4 regions of the Clostridium sp. YIM B02551 genome follow, and region 4 is predicted to be linked to each of the others. Evidence: riboswitches for the same ligand, from Rfam matches in the RefSeq annotation. Region 4 holds a riboswitch; each other region holds the start of a gene.

Region 1 (3,341 bases), on a different contig from region 4:
TAATAGAAAAATTATATAACAAATTTAAACATTTACACAACTCGTGTTTAAATTTGTTGTTTTAAAATAAATTAAGACGTCTCAGCATGCCTATTATTGCATACTGAGACGTCAATGCCCCTAAAACCTATTATATTTATTTATGTTTACATATTATTTATTGCTTACTGCTCTAATTACATTTTAATATTTATAGTAGTTTATCCTACGGACTCTTCTAATTCCTGTGGTTCAACATTATCGAACTCTACATCCTCTAACTTTACTACCTTTGTTTTGTATTTCAATTTGTAAACAATCCATATTCCTAAGAATAAAGGTAGTCCAATATAGGAAGAAATTAGTCCACCCCAATCAATATTTTCGGCTTCAATATAGCTAACTCCTTGTCCTAAAACAACAACGGTACATAGAGCTAATGCTATTATTGGTCCTATCGGGAATAACTTAGCTTTATATTTTAACTTACTCATATCTTGCTTTTGTGCAACATATGCTCTTCTAAAACGGAAATGACAAAGTGCTATACCAAGCCAAGCAACAAAACCTGCCAAACCTGATGCTGCAACTAACCATACATATACTGTACTTTCCGCATATATACCAGTTAAGAAACAAGCTGCTGCTACTAATGTTGTTAAAAGTACTGCATTTATAGGAACACCTTTTGAATTAACTTTACCTAACCACTTAGGTGCCATACCTTCTTTTGCCATAGCAAATAGCATTCTGCTAGATGCATACATACCTGAATTCCCACAAGATAGTACAGAAGTTAATATAACTGCATTCATTAATGATGCTGCTGCTGCAATTCCTGCTTTTTCAAATATTAGTGTAAATGGGCTTGTATCAACACCAGCTTGAGTATAAGGAATTATTGCTCCAACTACAAAGATTGTTCCTATATAAAATATTAATATTCTCCAAAATACAGAATTAATAGCTTTAGGAATAGTTTTTTCTGGATTTTCACTTTCTCCAGCTGCTACTCCAATAAGCTCAGTTCCTTGGAATGAAAAACCAGCTATTAAGAATATCATAAATATTGATTTAAATCCACCAACAAATGGTGCTCCATCAACAGTAAAATTCTTGAATCCAACTGCATTTCCTCCAAGAATTCCTAATATAGTTGCAACTCCTATAACTAAAAATACTATTACTGTAACTACCTTAATTCCAGCAAACCAGAATTCAGATTCTCCATAAGATTTTGCTGATAATATGTTTAATGCAACTATTATAACTAAGAATATTGCACTCCATAATACTGCTGGTACGTTAGGGAACCAAAACTTCATTAATAACGATCCAGCAACTAATTCAGCTGCTACAGTTATTGCCCAGTTATACCAATAATTCCAACCAAGCGCAAAGCCTAATGCTGGATCAACAAATTTAGTTGCATATACACTAAATGATCCTGATACAGGCATGAAAGTTGCCATTTCTCCTAAACTCGTTATTAGGAAATATACCATAACTGCAATACATCCATAAGCTACTAACGCTCCTCCTGGTCCTGCTTGATTAATTGTTGCTCCTAAAGCTACAAATATACCTGTTCCAATTGAACCACCTAAGGCTATCATATTTAAATGTCTTGCCTTTAAACTTCTTTTAAGTTCTTGATTGTTTCCCTCTATTTGAGAATTTGAGTTACTCATTTTGTCCTCCTTAAAAATAATTTTCTTTTAAAAATTAAAAAAACCCTGAGCATTCACTCAGGGCATCAATATATTCATACATAAAGGTAAATACGAAAATATATTAAACACGCATCAGTGATAGCTCTCCACAAACGACTTTGTGACAGTCTTGCATATATTTTATGCAAGCCCAGCATTACAACCTTAAAGCATCGGTTGTACACTTCGGCAAAGTTTCCTTTCAAATTGCTTCATTGTGCTTACCTCAGCAATTTTACTCTTAAACTTCGCGCCTCTATCTAGACTATATTGTTTTAACTTCCAACTTATTATATACTTCGACATTATAATTGGTCAATAGTAATTTTTACAATTTATTAATTTCTTGAATTCTGCAAAATTTCTATCTTTATCTTTGATTTTCTATTGTTTTCGCCAACTCTCATGAATTTTAATCTTTATAAATAAATATTAAAATCTATGAAAATTGTAATTTATTTTGTATATTTTTAATATTTACTATACTTGCCATTAATGCTACATTATATATAATGAGTTAAGTAGCATATTTATATATTCTGAAGTATAAGGGGCGAATTATATGAGAAAATCTAGTTTTTATTATAATAAAAGTTTATTAACCAAAAATTCTTTAATTTTAGGATCTGGTTTAATTGCACTTACAGTGCTAAGTATTATATTTTATCTACAATCAAAAAGCAGCTTTTTTATTTTTTATCTTTTAGGTATTTATGCCATTTTTCTTCCTGGAATAATAAGTTCTTCTGGAGTACTTATAAGGAAAAACTGTGAGTTTGTTATTATAGAAGACTCAAATATAACAATAAATACTATAGGTATTTCAAAAAAGCAATTTACCGTAAATGAAATTAAAGAAATAATCGCTGACAAAGATAGGATAAAAATTAAATATAAAAAAAATAAAACTTTTATAGTTAGAGCAAGATTTGTGGACTCTTATGATAATTTCAAAAAATTAAGCAAGACCTTAACACAATTAAGTCCACGCAAGTAATGTTTTAAAGGGCTAGCTAAAATCTATTTAAAAGATTTTAACTAGCCCTCTTATCTTAATTAGTATTGAACACTTTTTAGGCATAATCCCTTGGCTTGAGCTATAGGTCCTGCTTCTGCTCTTTTCTTCTCATCTAATATTCTTTCTACATCCTTAACATTAAGCTTTCCTACTCCAACTTCTAATAGGGTTCCAACAATTATTCTTACCATATTCCATAAGAATCCATTACCATTTACCTCTACCTCAATCATTCCATCATTCTCAGTTATATTAATATAATTAATGGTTCTTACCGTTGATTTAGAATTGGATTTTAAGCTTGTAAAACTTTGAAAATCATGAGTCCCAATTAAGAACTCTGATGCTTTTTTCATATCATCTAAATTTAGTTTCTCATTTGTATGATATGTATACTTTCTATTAAATACATTTCTAAACCTGCCATTATATATTCTATATACATAAGTTTTTGATTTGACATTATATCTTGCATGAAATCTTTCTGTTGTATCTTTCATACTTTTAACAACTATATCTTCTGGCAAATATTCATATAAATAATCAAGCATTTCATCTATAGACATATTACTATTTGTACGGAAATTAGCTACATAGTTTTCAGCATGTACTCCTGAATCAGTTCTTCCACA
Region 2 (3,341 bases), on a different contig from region 4:
GATTTGCTTAGATGTCTGATATCTATTACTTTTTCCATCACTTTCACCTCCACGTCAAAATATATTATCGTAATTATTAGAACGCTTTACTATATCCTCTGGTGTTTCTACTTGCATCTGATTAGCATACATAATATAGTTTTCTGGTCCATCTAATTTTCTTTCTATAAAACGTAATATCCTTGTTACTGTAAAAGTCATAACAAAATAGATAACACAGGCAACAAAGAACGATTCAAAATATCTAAAATTATTTCCTGCAATTGATTTAGTTTGAAAGTATAGTTCCGTTACTGAGATAACATTAAGTACTGAGGTGTCCTTTATATTAATTACAAACTCATTTCCTGTAGCTGGTAAAATATTTCTAATTACTTGTGGCAGAATAACGTTTAACATTGTTTGTATATGATTCATTCCAATTGCATTAGCAGCCTCAAATTGCCCCTTATCTATTGAAACAATTCCACCTCGAACAATTTCAGACATATATGCACCTGTATTAATTGAAACTATAAAAATTGCTGCATAAAATCTGTTCATATCTATTCCAAAAGCTAGTGCAGAACCATAATATATAACCATTGCTTGCACAATCATTGGTGTCCCTCGAAAGAATTCAATATAAATTGAAAAGACGATATTAATCAATTTTAACAAATATCTTTCTATGCCTCTTTGAGGCATTGGAATCGTACGTACAACTCCTATAAATAACCCTATGATTGAACCTAATATAGTTCCAATTACGGATATTAATAGCGTAATGCCTGCACCACGAATAAACATTGGCCCATTTTGAGATATAATTCTTATTATCCACTCCGAACTCATATTTTCGCCTCTTTCTATTTTAATACTTTAAAATATTACAAAACCGACTACATTAACTGCACTCGGTTTATAATAATTATTACTTTGCTGCAGGCTGATTTTTTATTGCAGTATCCATAATTTTTGTCTGTTCATCTTCTGAAATACCTGATAAGATTTCATTTATCTTTGGAGTTAATTCACTTCCCTTAGCTACTCCTACTGCTATCGCTGTATCATCATCCGATGTTTTAAATCCAGTTTTAAACTCAACCATCTTAAAATTGTTATTTGCAGTTTCAGCACTAACGCCTTCAGGCTTTTCTGATACGTAACCATCAATCATGCCTGATTCAAGCGCAACTCTCATAGCTGGAAAATTATCCATGGCTGGTTGTTTACTAACTCCTTGAATTTGATCAATTACTGTGTAATGAAATGTATTTAATTGTGCTGTAATTTTAGCATCCTTAAAGTCTTGAATTGATGTTGCACCATCATACTTTCCGCCTTTCTTTACAACCATAACCAAATTTGATTTATAATAGTTATTTGAAAAATCAATTGTTTTCTTACGTTCTGCTGTAGGAGACATACCTGCAATAATTGCATCAATCTTACCTGAGGTTAATGCAGGTACAAGTCCATCCCATTCTGTCTTTACTATAACTAATTTTTTACCTAGCCCTTGCGCAATCTTTTTTGCTATCTCTATATCATAACCTCCTGCATATTCTGCACTACCATCGATTTTAACTCCACCATTTGAATCATCCATTTGAGTCCAGTTAAATGGTGCATAGCCAGCTTCAAGACCAACCTTAAAAGTTTCTTCTTTGGTACTTGCTTCATTTGTTTTGCTTGTCCCACAACTTGTCATACCTAATGCAGATATACACAGTACAGCTGCCAATAACACAGATAATTTTCTTCTCATATTTCCCTTCCCCTTTCACAACTTTTAATTTATCTTTATCTTTTAAATGGCTTCACTGCCACCTTTGTTTTCAATTTGAGTATAAAAAAAGATCTGAGGTGAACTCAGATCGCAACTAGCATATTTGCCCTTAATTCCTCTCCCTTCCCAAATGAGATAGCACAACTCAATAAACTGGGAAGTTTATTGAGACAGTCCTGTAGCTCTTAACTACAGACCCAGCAAATAATACTGAGAATATTATAAGCTTCGGCGACATTTCCTTCCTATTAGTATCATTGCTTCTCAAACTCCACTAAAAACTGTTAAATATCGCGCCTCTACCCCACCTACATAAGTGAGGTTATATTAAATTATAAAATAAGTTTACCTTACATATCTTCCTAAGTCAACCCATATTTGTATATTTTTTACAATATTGAATTCTCCTCAAATTTAAAAGGTGGAGTTATACTCCACCAATAATTTTATGATACAAATATAAACTACATTCTTTTTGAATAGTAATTTGAAAAGCCTATAAATAGTATCCCTTCTATTAGAAGCAATGACGAAACAAGAATTAAAACTAACCTATCTGCATTCATAAATCCTAAGGCTAAAACCAGTATACAAATTATAAAGTTCATTATTTTACTCACCATATAACCTGATTTTTCTTTTATTCTAATATTACGTTCATCATTTACTTCAATATCCTTTAGTTTTTTAATCTTTTCATCTTCTAATCTTGTGGTAAAGAAATTACCAACTAGGTTTCCTATACCTAAAACAAAAAATGCAGAACCAAATCCAAGACAAATACCTGAAATATTTTTTATATTCTCATCTGCCATTATGAATTTTCCCAAAAGTAACATAGCAACACCTAAAATTAATAAAACTAAATACATAAGAGTTTTTTTATTATTCATTTCTCTTCCTCCTCATATATAAAAATATCTTCGATGTTCATATTAAAATACCTTGCTATTTTAAAAGCTAATATTATAGAAGGATTATATCTGCCATTTTCTAATGATCCTATAGTTTGCCTAGAAACCTCTAATGCTTCAGCAAGTTCTTCTTGTTTAATTCCTCGTTCTTTTCTTATTTCTTCTAATCGATTTTTCAAAGATATACCTCCTCTCATGGAAAGTGTACTTTCCATATATATAATAGCATTATTTTCCCATAATGTAAAGCTTACTTTCCATTAGTTATCAAAAAAATAAGTAGATTATCTATAATCTACTTCTATACTCACTTGGAGTCATTCCTATTTGTTTTTTAAAAAATCCATAAAAATTTGAAGTGCTTTCAAATCCACATAAAAGTGCAATATTGATTACGGTATCATCTGTGTTCTCAAGTAAATCTAGTGCCTTCTCAATTCTAAGTGCATTAATATATTTTACTGGTGTAATACCAAATTTATCAGAAAAGACTTTTATCATATGGTTCTGACTTACTCCTAAAGCTTTTAATTTCTCTTCCATTTCTATATTACTTGAATAATATGAATCAAATAATTTTTTAATCCTAAATGCAAGTTCATCAGTTGGATTAAAATTCAAAAGATCTGGTCGACATCTTTTACATGGACGAAAGC
Region 3 (3,341 bases), on a different contig from region 4:
TATATATTTCAAAATATTCTCCTTCTATAAAGATATTATTAAATAGTATATCATATTTGTATTATTTATTTTAACCTTAATAAAATAAAAAATCTATAAAGAATTTATAAAATTTAACCTAACTAGTCAATATAAAAAAATCGTCAAGGCGATTATGAGCCGTCGATTTTTTTATCGCATCTGCCTTTCCAAACGCATGTGAGGAAAATTTGGCAGGCGACTAATTCTATTTTTTACTCTTTAGTGAGTCTTTAGATTGTACTTCAAGCATATAATTTTATCCACAAATTAAAAATATTATAAATTCCTAAAGAGTAAAAAAATAAATAAGATTCAGCTATAAAATAACTGAATCCTATTTGTATTATATTTCATTTCTTAATATATCTTCATAACTTTCTCTTTTACAAATAACTCTAGCCTTACCTTCACTAACCATAATAACAGCAGGTCTAGGAATCTTATTATAGTTGTTTGCCATAGAATAACCATATGCTCCAGTAGAAAATACTGCCAATATATCTCCACTTTCAACTTTGGGTATTGATATATCATTAATAAGTATATCTCCTGACTCACAACACTTACCTGCGATGGTTACCTCTTCATATTGTTCTTCCCCTAATCTGTTTACAACTAAACAATTATATTCAGCTCTATATAATGCAGGTCTTATATTGTCAGTCATACCCCCATCTACTGAAACATACTTTCTTACTTCTGGAATATCTTTAATTGAACCTATAGTATATAAAGTTGTACCAGCATTTGCTATTATTGATCGTCCTGGTTCAATAGATAAAGTTGGTATCTCCATTCCAAGTTTCTTGCATACAACTTCTGCCTTATCAAGTATTGCTTTACAATACTCCTTGGTTTCTCTAGGTTCATCTCCCTCATTATAATAAACTCCGAATCCTCCACCTAAATCTAATTCAGGTATTTTAATTCCTAGTTCTTTTTGAACCTTAAATAATAAGTTCAACATTATTTCTGTTGCATCTTCATATGGTTCTATTTCAAATATTTGAGATCCAATATGACAATGAAGCCCACTTAATTCAATGTTTTTGTAAGATGATGCTGCTTTAATAGCTTCAAAAATCAGATCTCCAACTGGAGCAAATCCAAATTTTGAGTCTATTTGGCCAGTTTTTATATATTCATGGGTATGCGCTTCTATTCCTGGGGTTATTCTTAGATATATCTTCTGAACAACTCCATATTCTTTAGCAATAGAATCTAATATCTCTAGTTCATATAAATTATCTACTACAAATCTTCCAACTCCATTACTTATACCCATTTTAATCTCATCTATAGTTTTATTGTTTCCATGAAAATAAATTTTTTCAGCAGGATATTCAGCCTTAAGTGCAGTAAATAATTCTCCTCCAGATACTACATCTAGATATAAGCCTTCATCTCTAATTATTCTACACATTTCTAGTGTTAAAAAGGCTTTCCCAGCATAAGCAACCCTATTTCCGCCCTCTGAACACTGAAAGCTTTTATAGTAATCTCTACAATTATTTCTTACTAGCTCCTCATCAACTACATAAACAGGTGTTCCATATTCTTTAGCTAAAATACTAGCTTCAACTCCTCCAATATAAAGCTGATTGTTCTCAATTTGTGCTGTACCAAATAATTTCATCTTTATTCCCCCTTGTTTATTTGCCCCATAAAAAAATCGTCAAGGCGATTATGAGCCGTCGATTTTTTTCTCGCATCTGCCTTTCCAAACGCATGTGAGGAAAACTTGGCAGGCGACTAATTCTATTTTTATTCTTTAGGGAAGTCTGGTAAATCCTTAGATTATAATTCAAACTCATAATGTTATCCACAACCTAAAAATATTATAGATTCCTAAAGAAAAATAAAAGTCACAGAAAAATCTGTGACGGGTAGAGTTCTTTTGTATAGGATATTGCAATTATTACAATAAAAACATCATAATTAATTGCAATTAGCCTACCTTGTAGCTCTCCACTTATAGTGACAATCATGAATATGTTCTATTCATGACCAGAGATAACTTCTGCCGTTGCTATCTCTTCGGCTATTTCTCCTTTCCTTAAAGATCATCACTTGCCAGTTCCTTTTAAGTACTAATAGTAAATAGCTCCTCTACCCTAGGTATATATTATATTGTATTCAACTTGATGTTAATATGATAACATACTCTTTTTAGTTGTCAATAAAAAATTAAGAATTCCTATATCTATCCATTAAACTACTCATTATATCTGCTCCAAGAGGTGGTGTATATGTTATTGCATTTGCCCCAGCTTTTATTGTTTCTTCAACACTTTCTTCTGTTGGTCCTCCTGTTGCAATTACTGGGAACTCAGGAAACTGACTTCTAATTTTTCTTACAATTGCAGCAGTATCCTTACCACCTGAAACATTTAATATAGTTGCACCTGATTCTATTCTCTCTTCTATGTTTTCATTCTCAGATACAATAGTTACTATAATAGGTATATCAATAGTTTTTCTTATCTTACTTATAATCTCATTTGATGTTGGAGCATTTAATACGACTCCCATAGCTCCCTTAAATTCAGCATCTAATGCTAGGTTAATAACCCTTTTTCCTTGAGTTATACCTCCACCAACTCCACAAAATACAGGTACATCTGCTGCCATAACTAGAGCCTCAGTAATTACAGGTTGAGGTGTAAATGGGTACACTGCAATAATAGCATCTGCATTTGTATTTCTTATTATTGCTACATCTGTGGTAAATAATAATGATTTTATTCTCTTGCCAAATATCTTAATTCCACTACAATTTCTAATAACTTGAGGCACCTCAATAACATGATTCCTTAAGGTTCCCTTAATCTCAGGTACAAACTTAGACTCTTTTTGTGACATACAATTACCTCCATGAAAAATTATTCTAAATATATTATAATACTAAAAATTTCAGTATAAAATATATTCACATTATCTTAAATAATTTGTAATATTTATCTTAATATGAAATATGAAACAAAAAAAGAGTTCCTAACTTATTCAAGATACTCTTTTCAACCTACAAACACTAATATAAATGTAAATTAATATTAATAATTATATTTTTCTAGTATTTTTTTTACTACTTTTTTTCCTATAGCATCTTCTTCCATCTGTTCCAATGCCTTTTCTAAAGGTATCCATTCTAAGGCTTCAACCTCAGATGATTTATTTATATCTCCACTCTTATATTTTGCCATAAAAGTCAACATTAATAGTTCTTTGCCATATACAAAATCACTACCTAAGTATTCTATATTCTCTATCTGTATCCCTGTTTCTTCCATGACTTCTCTTGCTACTGTTTGCTCTACAGT
Region 4 (3,341 bases):
ATAGATGCTATTAAAGAAGGAAAAAATATTAAAGAAAATACTGATGAACTTATAATACTTAAAAACCATGCAGAGACATTGGAACATAGTAGTGAAATAAACGGAATACATAATAATTATATTAAGGGATTAGACACTGTAATAATTGCGGCTAAAGGATATAAAACTGCTAATGATGCCAAAGAGCAAGCAGATAAGTTACAAGAGGCTTCAAACTCACTAAATATAAGTTTAAAGGATATATTAAGTGGACAATAAAAACTTTTAGGAATTCAAGAATTATGATTACAATAGATTGCAGTTTTATTAATTTTGGAAATTTGATATAATTTTAATATTATTTAAGAAAAGGAAGATGAAGATGAAAGATAATTTTTTTGTTAAAACTCATGGCTTGGGGAATGAATACATAGTTTTGGAAGAAGATAGAATTGATTTCACTCTTACTGATAGGGCTATTAAAAGAATTTGTAATGTTAATTTTGGTATAGGTTCTGATGGAATATTACTTAAAGTAAAATCAGAAAAAGCTGATTTTGGATTAAGAATATATAATCCAGATGGTTCAGAAGCTGAAAAAAGCGGTAATGGGCTAAGAATATTTTGTAAGTATATTTATGATTATGGTTTTACTAATAATGAAGTTTTTACGGTTGAGACAAAAGGCGGAATAGTTAAGGCTAATATTGTTGAAACATCTAATTCAAAGGCTAAGTTAATTACAGTTGATATGGGAAAAGCAATTTTTAAAGCTGGTGATATTCCTACAAACTTTAAAAGTGAAGAAGTTATAGGTGAAAAAATAACGCTAAACAATAAGGAATTTGAAATAAATTGTGTTTCCTTAGGAAATCCACATTGTGTAATAATAAAAGATGAATTAGATATGGATGAAATAAAAGCATTCGGACAATTAATAGAAAATTATAAAGAGTTTCCAAATAGAATTAATACTCAATTTGCAAAAGTGATTTCTAAGGATGAAGCTCAAATACTAATATGGGAAAGAGGGGCTGGATTTACGCTAGCTTCAGGAAGTTCTTCTTGTGCAGTTGCATCTGTTTTAAGAAAAAGAGGATTAGTAAATGATAAAGTTAAAATTAAGATGCTAGGTGGAGAGCTAATTATTGAAATTGATGACAACTGGAATGTAAGGATGACAGGAGAAGTTAGAGAAATCGCAAAAGGAAATTTAAGTTCGGAACTTATTGAAGACTTAAATAAATAGTATATATAATAAATTAAAGAATTTACATGTTACATAGAGCTCTTAGACGTTTGAACTAAGAGTTCCATGAGATGTAATATGATTTTTGCATTATATAAGTGATGGGAAAGAACTATGAAAATAGTCTTTCCCACTTTTTGTATAAGAAAATTAAATACTTATTTATCAGCAATTTTTACAACTAGTTTAGCTAGCGTATTTCTGTCATTTTCATCAGCAGCATCCCACAATTCTTTAAGAAGTCTTTCCTCGTGATTTCTTGGATCAACATTATTTGAAAGAAATGTGCCTACTTTTTCAGCAACTCCAGTAATAGTTTTATCAGAAAGTCCAACAGTTTCACCAGCATCTACAGCTTTACCTAAGGTAGCTTTCCAAGAATCCCAATCTTTTAATGTATCCATGTTATAAAACCTCCCTAAACTATTATTTACTCTATTAGTATTTATATTTTTTAAGTAAACTATGTAAAAATAAACCCTTGATAAATGTTAAATATAAAGGTATAATTAACAAAAAAGTAAATATTTTTTGAGATAGAGGCGCGATGTTTATGAGTACCATTACGGAGGTAAGCACGTAGATGTTTTGGAAAAGGAACCATCGCCGAAGTGTATAGCTAATGCTTTAAGGCTATATTGCTGGTTTTGTATAAAATATATGCAAGACTGTCACAAGTTTTTTGTGGAGTGCTATACATGGAAATTTATTCGATTAAATAAATTAAGAATAATTTAACCTTGGTATTCTCCAAGGTTTTTTTTTACGCTTTAGGGATTTACAATATTTTAAGTTTATGGTTAAAATTATAAATTTGGATTACAATCGAAGGTTGCCCTAAAGAGTAAAAAAATAGAATTAGTCGCCTGCCAATTTTTCCTCACATGCGTTTGGAAAGGCAGATGCGAGAAAAAAATCGACGGCTCATAATCGCCTTGACGATTTTTTAATTTGCTATTTTAGGAGGTATGTTATGTCAATTCAAGGAGTTTTTGTTCCATTAATTACACCATTTAAAAATGATGAATTAGATTTAATATCATATAAGAGAATGGTAGAGTACTATTTAGCTAAAGGTGTTAGCGGATTTATGCCATTAGGAACAACAGGAGAAAGTCCAACTATTGAGGATAAGGAATATGAAACTATCGTAGAAAAAACAATGGAATATGTTAATAATAAAGTTCCAGTATATTTTGGATTAGGTGGAAACAATACTAAAAAAGTAAAAGAAAAACTAAAGGTTGTAGAAAAATATAATGTAGATGGTATATTATCAGTTTCACCATATTATTCTAGACCTGATCAAAGGGGAATATATGAACATTTTAAGAGTATTTCTGAAGCAACTGATTTAGATATAATTTTATATAATATTCCATATAGAACAGGTAGAAATATTGAAAATAGTACTATTTATAAATTAGCTGAATTAAAAAATATTGTAGGAATAAAAGATGCATCAGGAGATATAAAGCAAACAACAGATCTTCTTATCAATCCTCCAAAGGATTTTTCAATTTTGACTGGTGAAGATAGCTTTTTCTATACTACACTAACCCTTGGAGGTCATGGTGGAATATTGGCTTCATCTCATATTCACACTGAAAGCTTTATAGAGGTATATAATAAGGTTAAAGAAAATAACCATGAAGAAGCTTTGAAGATATGGAAAGAACTATATCAATTTGTCCCTATGCTATTTGCAGAACCAAATCCAGCACCACTTAAATATATCTTAAATAAGATAGGATTAATTGAATCCCCAGAACTAAGACTTCCACTAACTGAAATAAGTGATGAATTAAAAGTAAAATTAGATGGTTTTAAGTTCAACTAATAATTTATTTATGTAGGAATAAATTAAGTTTTCTATAAAAATCATATAAATGAAATTTTAGAATTAAAATAAAAAAATTATTTTAAAGAAGAGCAAAAAAAATAAAAATTATTGCTCTCCTTTTTTTTACTCAATTACCTCTAAGTTATTATTTTATTATTCTTAAATTTGCTCAAAATAATGGTGAGGTGATTATATGAAAAAGTTTATTTCAGTAATATTAAGTTTTTCTATTTTAAGTTTTACTGTAATAGGTTGTCAAAAAGGAACTTC

The links. A riboswitch is a leader RNA that binds a small molecule or an ion and turns the genes downstream of it on or off. The one in region 4 is predicted to bind lysine.
Region 1: it holds a riboswitch for lysine, as region 4 does, so the genes downstream of both, L1S47_RS07875 (amino acid permease) here and dapA (4-hydroxy-tetrahydrodipicolinate synthase) in region 4, are expected to answer to the same signal.
Region 2: it holds a riboswitch for lysine, as region 4 does, so the genes downstream of both, L1S47_RS01045 (transporter substrate-binding domain-containing protein) here and dapA (4-hydroxy-tetrahydrodipicolinate synthase) in region 4, are expected to answer to the same signal.
Region 3: it holds a riboswitch for lysine, as region 4 does, so the genes downstream of both, lysA (diaminopimelate decarboxylase) here and dapA (4-hydroxy-tetrahydrodipicolinate synthase) in region 4, are expected to answer to the same signal.

The regions. Positions count from the first base shown of each region.
Region 1 covers NZ_JAKGTF010000005.1:165,269-168,609, forward strand. The annotation lists gene L1S47_RS07875 (amino acid permease) at 201-1,670, opposite strand; lysine riboswitch at 1,784-1,958, opposite strand; gene L1S47_RS07880 (hypothetical protein) at 2,254-2,688, shown strand; gene truA (tRNA pseudouridine(38-40) synthase TruA) at 2,748-3,341, opposite strand, start outside.
Region 2 covers NZ_JAKGTF010000001.1:190,786-194,126, reverse strand. The annotation lists gene L1S47_RS01055 (amino acid ABC transporter ATP-binding protein) at 1-38, opposite strand, end outside; gene L1S47_RS01050 (amino acid ABC transporter permease) at 55-834, opposite strand; gene L1S47_RS01045 (transporter substrate-binding domain-containing protein) at 914-1,693, opposite strand; lysine riboswitch at 1,900-2,081, opposite strand; gene L1S47_RS01040 (hypothetical protein) at 2,236-2,664, opposite strand; gene L1S47_RS01035 (helix-turn-helix transcriptional regulator) at 2,661-2,864, opposite strand; gene L1S47_RS01030 (bifunctional transcriptional activator/DNA repair enzyme AdaA) at 2,974-3,341, opposite strand, start outside.
Region 3 covers NZ_JAKGTF010000002.1:324,038-327,378, forward strand. The annotation lists gene L1S47_RS04195 (DUF3006 domain-containing protein) at 1-12, opposite strand, end outside; gene lysA (diaminopimelate decarboxylase) at 365-1,657, opposite strand; lysine riboswitch at 1,975-2,141, opposite strand; gene L1S47_RS04205 (hydrolase) at 2,209-2,883, opposite strand; gene L1S47_RS04210 (NAD(+) diphosphatase) at 3,075-3,341, opposite strand, start outside.
Region 4 covers NZ_JAKGTF010000003.1:201,506-204,846, reverse strand. The annotation lists gene L1S47_RS05205 (hypothetical protein) at 1-258, shown strand, start outside; gene dapF (diaminopimelate epimerase) at 362-1,228, shown strand; gene L1S47_RS05195 (DUF3243 domain-containing protein) at 1,387-1,632, opposite strand; lysine riboswitch at 1,758-1,931, shown strand; gene dapA (4-hydroxy-tetrahydrodipicolinate synthase) at 2,202-3,068, shown strand; gene L1S47_RS05185 (CAP domain-containing protein) at 3,265-3,341, shown strand, end outside.